2 linked regions of the Flavivirga eckloniae genome follow. The protein of the gene in region 1 interacts with the protein of each later gene in a pairwise test. Links are inferred from orthologs where the notes say so. Each region holds a gene or a part of one and is shown in the gene's direction. Other genes may lie near its edges.

Region 1 (5,992 bases):
GTTGTTTTAGGTGTGTTTTTGCTTATAGGCTATAAGCCTAAGTTTACCATTTGGAGTTTGCTGTTAATGATCGTGTTTTTTACATTTTTAACATTTTATTCGGCTTATTTTGAAAAAGTAAAAGACTGTGGTTGTTTTGGAGATGCTTTAAAACTAACCCCCTGGGAAAGTTTTTATAAGGATCTGATTTTGTTATTCTTTATACTGATTCTATTTTTTGGAATAAAGCATATAAAACCAATATTTAATAAGTTGGTCACAACAGTTATTGCTTTATTAGGCTTTATATTTAGTCTTTGGTTGGGTTATCACGTGTTGGAGCATTTACCGGTTAAAGATTTTAGAGGCTATAAAATTGGAGCAAACATTCAGGAAAACATGAGCATTCCAGAAGATGCCGCAAAACCAATTATAGATTACGCATGGAAGTTTAATATTGGTGGCGAAGAGAAAATAATTACTACAAATGGCTCATACCCAACTGTAGAAGGTGATTTTGTAAGTGTGGAGACTAAAGTGATTAAAGAAGGTTATCAACCTCCAATCTATGACTTTTCAATAGAAAGCGCCGAAGAAGATTTAACACAACACTTTTTAGCAGAAGAAAACCTTATTGTAATTGTATCTTATAGTTTGGAAAAAATTGAAAGAGGAGGTGCTTTAAAATTAAAAGCTTTACAAGACGATGCTATTAAGCAAGGCTATAGGTTAATTGGTTTAACTGCTTCTGGCGAGGAAGCCAAGCAACGTATAAAAGAAGCTTACAATATTGATTTTGAGTTTTATCTGTGTGATGAAAAAGCCCTTAAAACGGTTGTACGTTCCAATCCGGGAGTTTTAGAACTGGATAACGGTACCGTAAAACAGAAAGTACATTGGAACGATATTCACAAATTAGAGTTGCCAAAGGTAGAAAGAAGGCCAGAGCCAGAAGTTGAAGAAGAAACTGTGGCCTATTTTATAAACGATCAAGCTGCCACTGAAGATGATGTTGATGCTTTGAATGAAGAAAACATAGAAAGTGTCAATGTGGTGAAGGATTCTTTACGGTTGAGCGAACTATATGCCAGAGACAGTATTCTTTATACCAGTATTATCGACGTTAAACTAAAAGTAGAATAAACATATTTGATAAGCTACTTACTAAATAAAACCTCATACGCCTTACTCACATTATTTGGAGTGGTGACTGTTATTTTCTTTTTATTTAATGTTCTTCCCGGTGACCCGGCGCAAATGATGTTGGGACAGAATGAAGACAGTGAACAATTGGCAATTGTAAAACAAAAATATGGTTTCGATAAACCTGTAAGTACTCAGTATTTGTATTATTTAAACGATTTGTTGCCCATTTCATTTCATTCAAAAAATCAAGACGATTATACCTTTCTGAGCAAAGGAAAGTATCAAGCCACAAGACTGTTTTCTATAGGAAACACAACAGTGGTTTTAAAGTTTCCATATTTGCGGGAATCATTTACAAAACAAGGTAAAAAAGTAAGTGAGGTGTTGGGGGAAACGTTACCAAACACCTTTGTATTAGCAGTAACAGCCATTATAATAGCCATGATTTTAGGTGTTTTATTGGGAATAGTTTCTGCACTTTTTAAAGATCGATGGTTAGATAAATTCATTCAGATATTCAGTACTTTAGGTATGAGCATCCCCTCATTTTTTAGTGCCATTTTATTTGCCTGGTTTTTTGGGTATATACTGCATGAGTACACAAATTTAGAAATGACAGGCAGTTTATACGAATTGGACGATTTTGGGGAAGCTATGCACATAAAATGGAAAAACTTAATACTGCCAGCTACAGTACTGGGTATTCGTCCATTAGCAGTAGTTATTCAGCTTATGCGGAATTCCTTGTTAGAAGTGTTTAATCAGGATTATATTCGCACCGCCCGTGCTAAGGGACTAAGTGAATTTCAAATTATAAGAAAGCATGCTGTTAAGAATGCATTAAACCCTGTAGTTACAGCAATATCTGGTTGGTTTGCATCTATGTTGGCAGGAGCTGTTTTTGTAGAGTATATTTTTGGCTGGAATGGTTTGGGAAAAGAAATTGTAAACGCACTAAACACATTAGATCTGCCTGTAATTATGGGATCGGTACTAATTATAGCCCTGCTTTTTATAATCATAAATATTTTGGTAGACTTAATTTATGTATGGTTAGATCCAAAAGTGAAGCTGCAATAACGCATTTATAATGAAGACGAATTACCTCTTAGTACTATTATTGATCGGCTTTTTTAGCTGTAATAGTAATGATCCTGTACAATTTTCAACCGAAGCATTGAACGACACCTTTATATCATTGCAAGGCAATGAAGTAACTTTTCAAAGTATTTTAGAAAAGCATAAAGGAAAAACCATAGTTATTGATATATGGGCATCCTGGTGTAAAGATTGTATTGAAGGAATGCCTAAGTTAAAAGCATTACAAACGGAATATAAAGACGTGTCGTATGTGTTTTTATCAATGGATAGAGGGGAAGCATCTTGGAAGAAAGGGATTGAAAAGTATGATGTTGCAGGCGATCATTATTATATGCAAAATGGAGAGGATTGTCCTTTTGCAGATTTTGTAGATATTAGTTGGATTCCCAGATATATGGTCATAAATAAAGCCAGCGAAATCGTTGTATTTGATGTTATTGAATCTGATGACGAAAATCTTATAGAAGCTATTAAAAATTAAGTATTTTAGCGGCGTAATTTTCAAAATATTGAACAAAATTTAATTTACGTTTTTCTCCTGTAAAGGAAAATTTAAACTAAGCTTATGAGAAAAAATATTGTAGCAGGAAACTGGAAGATGAATAATGATTTATCGCAAACAGGATCATTAATTGAAGCGTTAAAGGGTAAAACTAAAACATCGAATGCCGAGGTTATGGTTGCACCAACATTTACTAATTTGTACCAAGCTTCTGAAGCGTTAAAAGGAGAAGGTATTGAAGTGATAGCGCAAAACGTACACTTTGCAGAAAATGGAGCTTACACAGGTGAGATTAGCGCAAGTATGCTTAAGAGTGTAGGTGTAGAAACGGTAATTTTAGGACATAGCGAACGTCGTGAATATTTTAACGAAACAGACGAGATGTTAGCTAAAAAAGTAGATGCTGTTCTAGCAAATAACTTACGCGTTATTTTTTGTTTTGGAGAGGTGTTAGAAGATAGAAAATCGGGCAACCAAGAAGTTATAGTAGAAGGTCAGATAAAAAATGCTTTATTTCACTTAAAAGCTTCAGCTTTTAAAAATATTGTATTGGCTTACGAGCCAGTTTGGGCAATTGGTACAGGAGAAACAGCTAGTCCTGAGCAAGCACAAGATATGCATGCATTTATAAGAAAAACGTTAACAGATAAATATGGTAGTGAAGTAGCTGACGCTGTTTCTATACTTTATGGAGGAAGTGTTAAGCCAGGCAATGCACAAGAGATTTTCTCTAAACCAGACGTAGATGGCGGTTTAATAGGAGGAGCTTCGCTTAATGCAGACGACTTTTTTGCTATTGTAAACGCTTTTTAAACAGCCTTTTAATAGATACATTTTTTAGTAAGGGTATTCCGTGATTTTTAATTGATCATGGAATACCCTTACTTTTTTGTGTAAAAGAACAAGTTTTGGTATTTACTTCTATCTTTGCAGTCGAAAAAGTCGACTATGGCAAACATTATTTATTTAGGTTACGAGTTTAAAGTAAATCCCATTGAACCTGGAGTAGAAATACTCGTTGCAGAACTGGGATATTCGGGGTTTGAGAGTTTTGTAGAAACTCAGGAAGGTGTAACTGCATACATTCAAAAAGAAGATTGGAACCCAACAATACTGGATGATATTCAAATTTTAGATTCAGAAGAATTTGAAATCAATTTTACTTTTAGCGAGATCGAACAGACCAATTGGAACCAGGAATGGGAAAAGAATTTTAATCCTATCGTAGTTGATAATATATGTACGGTTCGTGCACCATTTCATGAACAACCTAATACAAAGTTCGATATTATTATCGAACCAAAAATGAGCTTTGGTACCGGACATCATGAAACTACGCATATGATGATTCAACACATACTAAACAACGATTTTACAGATAAATCTGTTTTAGATATGGGCTGTGGTACAGGAGTGCTAGCTATTTTAACAGAGATGAAAGGGGCAAGATCTATTGATGCCGTAGATTATGACAACTGGTGTTATTTAAACAGTATAGAGAACGTAAATCGTAATAATTGTAAACACATAACGGTTATAGAAGGCGATGCTTCGGTTTTAAAAAACAAAACATACGATATAATTATTGCCAATATTAACCGAAATATTTTAATACAAGATATGGAGACTTACGCATCTTGTTTAAACAAAAAAGGGACTTTGTTTTTAAGCGGTTTTTATAACGACGATATTCCTGTTATAAAAAAAATATGCAATACAAACAATCTTGAACTTCAATCTCAATTAGAGCGAAATAATTGGGTAGCTTTAGAGTTTAAAAAAGAATAGTTTTTTTGAAGTGTTTTTAGTAAAACATTGATTTTCATAGTAATAACCTGTTATTATGCGGGGAAACCACATAATTATTCTGTTTTAAATGATTATATTTATATAGAAATAAATTTATTTTAAAGCACATTTTTTTCAGTACCCTTATCGAATGCTGAGACTGAAAAACTTATGCACCAGTTTCCGGAAGCTTTTATTTATTAATTAAAAACTTAAAAATCATGGAAAAATTTAAAATATTTTTAGTCGCTATTTTATTGTCCCCTTTTTTATTTCAATCATGTCAAAAAGAGGATGTCACTACCGATAATAATTCTCAAATAGAAGAAGAAGCTACCACAGATAAATTAAAAGTAACAGATGAGATGTTACAAAAACTATCTGATTTTTATCTGAATACAGACGGTGTAAAGGTTGTCGATTTTTTATTACCAGATGGTACAACCACACCTATGATTCAGGTAGAAGAAGATCTTATGTTTACGGAGGAACAAATTATGCAGTTAGATTTTAATAGAGTACGAAGTAAAGGTAGTAGTGAAACAGAACGTAACTACCATACCAATAATTTGGTGTCTCAAGGGAAAAATATAAGCATCATTGGTTTCACCGGTGGTGGCGGATATGGCTTGAGTCCAAAAGAACAAAATGCATTACAGATGGCTGTAAATAATTATAACTCATTAAGTGGCGTTTCAATTTCTTTTACGTTAACTTTTGGTACAAACTACGGACCTAAGGACATGGTTGTTTACAATAACCCATTTCAATTTGGCTCTGGAGGATCTGCCGGTTTTCCATCTGCTAGTGGAAACCCCTATAAGTTTGTTCAAATATTCGGTTTAAACAGTTTTAATGTTGATGTTATAGAACATGTAATTACGCATGAAATAGGACATTCGGTTGGGTTTAGACATACAGATTGGCAAACAAGACAAAGTTGTGGCCAAAATATAAATGAAGGACTGGCTGGAGTAGGCGCAAATGCAATTCCTGGAACATCAGCAGGTTATAATCCGAATTCAATTATGTTGGCTTGTTTCAATTCTTCTGTAGATGGAGAATTTGATGCCGATGACATTATTGGACTACAGTATATGTACTAGTATTCTCGATAAAAATAGCTTTATATTTAAAAAGGACACCTTTTTTGGTGTCCTTTTGTTTTTGTTTTAAAAAAATAAATTATTTTAGTTAAAAATTAAAAAATGAGCACTAAAGAAAAAGCATCAGAAGAATTATTACTTGAGGAAGAAATAGTCACTCAACGTGAAATAGTACTATTTAATGACGATGTTAATACGTTCGATCATGTTATAGAAACACTTATTTATGCTTGTGAACATACTTCAGAGCAGGCAGAACAATGCTCGTTAATAGTTCATTACAAAGGAAAGTGTACTGTTAAAACAGGACCTTACGAAGATTTAAAACCTCGCTGTTCTATGCTTCTTGATGCAGGGTTAAGCGCCGAAA
Region 2 (5,938 bases), 3.7 Mb from region 1 along the record:
TTTAAAAATAAATGTTCGAATGCTACCCATTGGGAATGGGATGTAGATTCAGACGGGGTTATAGATTATACCGATCAAAACCCTTCGCATACCTATAACACAGGAATATATGATGTAACGCTTACTGTTTCCAATACATCGGAAACTATAAAGCGAACATTTTCAAAGTTTATAAAGGTTGGAACGGAAATAGATCCTAACCACGAGGATTTCGAAGATTTTGAAATGGCTGAAGATAACGGTTGGACTGTAATAGACGACTCTAATAGCGGTTACAGCTGGTACTCTAATTCTGGAAAAACAGCCTCGGACGATACGGGACCTTTAAGCGATAATACATCCGAGGATAATACCGGTACATATATTTATGCAGAAGCTTCGGGAGCAGAACCTGGAGATGTTGCCACCTTTATTTCCCCGTGTATCAATATAACTAATACAAATACCTTACTGGAGTTTTCATACCATATGTATGGCAAAAACACAGGAGAGTTGCACGTAGATATTAAAACTAACGATGGTTATATTAATGATGTTATCCCTGCGCTTTACGGAAATCAGCAAGCTAATCAAGAGGATGCGTTTTTAAAACGCACAATCGATTTATCGTCTTATGCTTACGAAACCATAAAAGTTCGTTTTAGAGCTGTAAGAGGTACCCATTGGGATGGAGATATTGCTATAGACGATATTCTTATTAAAAGCATCAAAGAGGTTCCTAATAGTGTTGACACGCTATTGGATATAAAAGTGTATCCGAACCCAATTACCAATGCGACACTTTATATTAACTCCAGAAATACGAATGGTACTTTAAATTATCAAATTTCTAACTTGGTTGGACAAATATTCTTATCGGGAACACTAACAAATCACCCTATTGATGTGAGTAGTCTATCTTCAGGAACCTACTTTATATCTATAAATGGCAAGAATTCCAGAATTGTAAAAAAGATAGTTAAGTAAAAAGGAAAGACGTAAGACCGCTTCGCTTTTAGAATTAAGACTTGATTCTAACTAGTTTTAACCAAGCTGACATCAACTTAGCTTTTTCAAAAAAATTAATATCCGTTTTTGTCATTACTTCGGTCTGTGCTGAACTTGTTTCTGTAAGCTATAGTGTCCCCACATCTTTTTAATCAAGCCACGAATTACACAGATTTACACGAATAAAACCTCAATATAATGGATTGCTCTCTATACTATTCATAATCACGAATCATACTTTCAGTCTGTTTTTACAATCCAAACCCGATTTAATCCTATTATATCTCTGCGCTTTAGTTTACTAATAAGCAAACACAGATTACTTATTAGTAAACAATCTATATTTAGAATCATTTGTGATAATTCGTAAAATTAGTGTCTATCTTTGTAAAATTATTATTTAATATGCAGCCATATTTGTTGGTACATCGTAGTTCATTAAGGCAGGAATAAAAACTACCTTTTAAGCAATGCCTTATTAATTTTCTTTACAAGACTCGGACCTTCATAAATAAACCCGGTATAAACTTGTACTAAATCGGCACCAGCATCTATTTTTTCAAGAGCATCCTCTGCAGAATGAATACCTCCTACTCCAATAATAGGGAATGCTTTGTTACTTTTTTCAGATAAATACTTAATAACACTTGTACTTTTATCCTTTATGGGTTGGCCGCTTAAACCTCCGTTACCAATATTTTCAAGTAATGCTTCCGAAGCTTTTAAATCGCTTCTGTCCATAGATGTATTACTGGCAATAACCCCATCCAGTTTTGTATCTGCAACAAGTTCTACAATCTCATCCAATTGACCATTATTTAAATCTGGTGCTATTTTTAACAGAATTGGTTTTTTGCTTTCGAATGAAGCATTAGCCTCTTGTACCGCACCAATAAGCTCTTCCAAATAATCTTTATCATTTAATTTGGCATGGCTCCCCACATTCGGGCAACTTACATTAAGTACAAAGTAATCAACATAAGGGTGCAATGCATTAAAGCATTCCAAATAATCTTTAGTATAATCCTCTGGTTTCGTATCGGTGTTTTTTCCAATATTACCTCCAATAATCAATTTACCCTGATTCTTCTTTAATTGAGAAATGGCAGCTTCTACTCCCTCGTTATTAAACCCCATTCGGTTAATAATTCCCTGATCATCCTTAAGTCTGAATAATCTTTTCTTAGGGTTTCCTACCTGTCCCCTTGGAGTTACCGTACCAATTTCTATAAAACCGAACCCGAAATTTGCCAACTCATTGTATAGCACAGCATTTTTATCGAAACCAGCAGCCAAACCTACCGGATTTTTAAACGTTAAACCAAACAGGTTCCGCTTTAATTTGGCACCTTTAACCACATATAAACTTCTAAAAAGAGCTGCAAAGCCAGGTATTTTAGATGTGACTTTTATAAGTGAAAATGTAAAATGGTGAATCTTTTCTGGGTCGAATAAAAAAAATAGAGGGCGAAGTAATAATTTGTACATCCGGTATTATTTATGCAAAAGTACTTCTAAATAAAAAATTGCACAATTCTAAGAGCAAAAAAAATTAATAATCGTATTTTTAAACCCATAACAAACACTAAGTATTTTCATACTAAACCATACCAAAGTTTATTTAAAATGATTTCAAAAGAAAACATCATAAAACGATTTGTAAGTTACGTTACTATCGATACCGAATCAGATCCATCATCAAATACAACACCAAGTACCAAAAAACAATGGGATTTGGCCAACAAACTGGCCGAAGAGCTTAAATCTATTGGTTTGCAAGATGTTACCATTGACGATAACGCGTACATTATGGCTACATTACCTGCTAATGTAGAATACGATGTACCGACTATAGGATTTATTTCTCATTTCGATACCTCACCAGATTTTACAGGAGCCAATGTAAATCCTCAAATTATAGAAAACTATGATGGTAAGGATATTGTTTTAAATTCAGAAGAAAACATCGTACTATCTCCAGGTTATTTTGAGGATTTATTACTATACAAAGGCCAAACCTTAATAACAACAGACGGCACTACACTTTTGGGTGCCGACGATAAAGGCGGTATTTGTGAAATTGTTTCGGCTATGGAATACTTAATAAACCATCCGGAAATTAAACATGGAAAAATTAGGGTTGGTTTTACTCCCGATGAAGAAATTGGAAGAGGAGCACATAAATTTGATGTTGAAAAATTTGGTGCAGATTGGGCTTACACCATAGATGGTAGCCAAATAGGCGAATTAGAATACGAAAACTTTAATGCCGCAAGTGCGGTGGTAACCGTTAAAGGTAAAATTGTACACCCAGGATATGCTAAAGGTAAAATGATAAATTCTATGTATATCGCACAGGAGTTTATTAATTCGTTACCACGACTGGAAACCCCAGAACATACAGAAGGCTATCAAGGTTTTTTCCATTTGCATAACATGAAAGGTGATGTTGAAGAAACGATTTTAGAATATATTATTCGCGATCATGATCGAGGACATTTTGAAGCACGTAAAGAAGTGATGCAAAAATTAACCAACGAATTAAATTCCCAATACGGCAGAGAGGCTATTACTACCGAAATAAAAGATCAATATTACAATATGAAAGAAAAGGTTGAGCCTGTAATGCATATTGTAGATATTGCAGAAAAAGCCATGAAACAACTGGGTATACAACCGCTTATAAAAGCCATTCGAGGTGGTACCGATGGTTCGCAATTAAGCTACATGGGACTTCCCTGCCCCAATATTTTTGCTGGTGGACATAATTTTCATGGACGTTATGAATACGTTCCTGTTGAGAGTATGATTAAAGCCACTGAGGTGATCTGCAAAATTGCAGAATTAACAGCTTTAGAAAAAAAATTGAATTAATTTGAAACATTATATATTCTTTTTATTCCTGTTTTGTACTTTCTTAAGCTCCTCTCAAACCGAAAACTATCATATTAAAGTCGTTTACGAACCTAACCAGACTTATACATACAGAATAAAAGAGACATCTAGCATAAATACGTTTAAGGATGTTGATAAGGATATGAAACGAATGTTAGACTCTATTGGGTCTGTTAAAAGTTTAAAGTCCGGTAAAGAGGAATCTTTTAGAATGAAAATATCAACTTTCAATCTTGATAGTGAAGGAAACATACCTATTAAAATATTGTTTGACCAACTTTCTTATAAAGGCTTTTATGAGAGAGAAAAGATAAATAAAGAGCATGGTTTTAAATCTTTGAAACTGGTTGGAAAAATTAATTCTAAAAATAAAGTTCAGATAGATGAAGTTTTTGTTGATAATCTAAAAAGCAAAAACGAATCCATGATAAAACTATATTATAAAAATGTTGAAAGTACCGTTTTCTTTCCCGATAATGCTTTATCCATAGGTGATTCATTCATTCTAGAGAAACCTCTCAGACTATTATTAGCAGAAAAGCCAGCAATGTTGGAGAATGCTCCTATTAAGGACATTATTAGCAACAACACAAAAAATAAATTCACCCTTACAAAAGTTAAAGCAGACAAAGCGTATTTTGATGTTGAAGGTATAGTTGAATTAAATAAAGAGGAAGTACCTAACAATATCATTAATTTAAATGTAAAATCTAAGGGTAAAATAGAGGTCAACATTAAAGATAAGCATATAAATAAAGTATCATTAGAATCTTATCTTAGTTATGATGAAATACTATTTGAAAATAATGTTGTAAATTTCAATTACAAATTTACTTTAAAGATAAATGCCATAACACAATAGCACTTTTTTAGGGCTTAATAAGGAACAAAATGAATAAAGCAATAACCTTTCAAAGGCATCTAATAATTTTCGGAATTCCGTTATTGATTATAGGGTTGATGGTTTTAATCGCTAAATCATCCGTTTTTCAATCGAACCCAACTAGTTTAGCTATTGGTATTACATGCGATTTGTTATTAACCGTTCCTTTAGTCTATTTTTTACTCATTAGGAAAACCAACATTCCCAAAACAACGATTGTTCCTTTTATCATTTTTGGAATGATTGTTTGTTCGTTAATACTTCCTTCGGAAAACCAGTATTACCTAAACCTTTTTAAAACCTGGGTATTTCCTCTTATGGAGCTATCAATTTTAGCGTTTATAATCTACAATGTTCGAAAAGGCATAAAACGTTTCAAACATGAAAAAACGGCTTCGTTCGACTTTTTTACAACGCTAAAAAAGACCTGTTATAACATACTGCCTAAACCAGTAGTTATTCCATTTGTAACAGAAATTGCGGTGTTTTATTATGGCTTTATATATTGGAAAAAAAGAGAATTAAGCAGTAATGAATTCTCATACCACAAGAACAGTGGTACACCAACATTACTAATTGCCATAATACTTATTGTAGCTATAGAAACCTTTGTTTTACATGCATTGCTCGTTAAGTGGAGTAATATAGCGGCATGGATTTTAACATGCCTCAGTATTTATTCCGGTATTCAGATTTTCGGTTTTTTAAAATCGATGACAAAACGTCCCATTTCAATTGAAAACAACAAACTCTATCTGCGATACGGCATCATGACCGAATGCACTATCGCTATAGAAAATATTGATTCCATAGAGCTATCGTCAAAAGATCTTGAAAAGGACAAAGCTGTTCAAAGATTATCATTTTTAGGAGAACTGGAAAGTCACAACGTTATCATTAAATTAAAAACCGAACAAACATTAATTGGACTTTATGGTATTAAAAGAAAATTTAAAGTTTTGGCGTTGTACATAGATAACAAAAATGAGTTTAAAAATTATATCAATAATATTTAATGAGGCAGTCCCAAAAGTGTTCATTCTGAATGACATATAATGCTTTGTACAACAAGCTTTCACTACGTTCTAAATAAAACCCCGCCTTTAAATCCCCAAAAAACCATGAAAAAACTCGTAACGGTTCTTTTCCTAATTCTATTCTTTATACACAGTT

Evidence for each region. Proteins that work in one complex are often made in the same cells at the same time.
Region 2: the proteins of tpiA (region 1) and pepT interact in binary tests that used the Escherichia coli proteins (3 or more experiments, as listed by UniProt). The link is inferred for Flavivirga eckloniae from one-to-one orthologs.

Annotation. Positions count from the first base shown.
Region 1 is NZ_CP025791.1:4,904,128-4,910,119, forward strand. The notes cover bases 1,778-4,666. They hold tpiA (triose-phosphate isomerase), read left to right. Parts: upstream 1,778-2,791; coding sequence 2,792-3,541; downstream 3,542-4,666. Other genes in these bases: C1H87_RS20140 (ABC transporter permease), read left to right, coding at 1,778-2,205; C1H87_RS20145 (TlpA family protein disulfide reductase), read left to right, coding at 2,216-2,707; prmA (50S ribosomal protein L11 methyltransferase), read left to right, coding at 3,677-4,516. Outside these bases: C1H87_RS20135 (BT_3928 family protein), read left to right, coding at 1-1,122; more of C1H87_RS20140, read left to right, coding at 1,129-1,777; C1H87_RS20160 (M57 family metalloprotease), read left to right, coding at 4,738-5,622; C1H87_RS20165 (ATP-dependent Clp protease adaptor ClpS), read left to right, coding at 5,725-5,992. UniProt on the Escherichia coli protein: Involved in the gluconeogenesis. Catalyzes stereospecifically the conversion of dihydroxyacetone phosphate (DHAP) to D-glyceraldehyde-3-phosphate (G3P).
Region 2 is NZ_CP025791.1:1,203,669-1,209,606, forward strand. The notes cover bases 1,903-4,737. They hold pepT (peptidase T), read left to right. Parts: upstream 1,903-2,613; coding sequence 2,614-3,861; downstream 3,862-4,737. Other genes in these bases: C1H87_RS04880 (quinone-dependent dihydroorotate dehydrogenase), read right to left, coding at 1,903-2,475; C1H87_RS04890 (hypothetical protein), read left to right, coding at 3,863-4,737. Also shown: C1H87_RS04875 (T9SS-dependent choice-of-anchor J family protein), read left to right, coding at 1-966; more of C1H87_RS04880, read right to left, coding at 1,444-1,902; more of C1H87_RS04890, read left to right, coding at 4,738-4,744; C1H87_RS04895 (hypothetical protein), read left to right, coding at 4,774-5,781; C1H87_RS04900 (hypothetical protein), read left to right, coding at 5,887-5,938. UniProt on the Escherichia coli protein: Cleaves the N-terminal amino acid of tripeptides.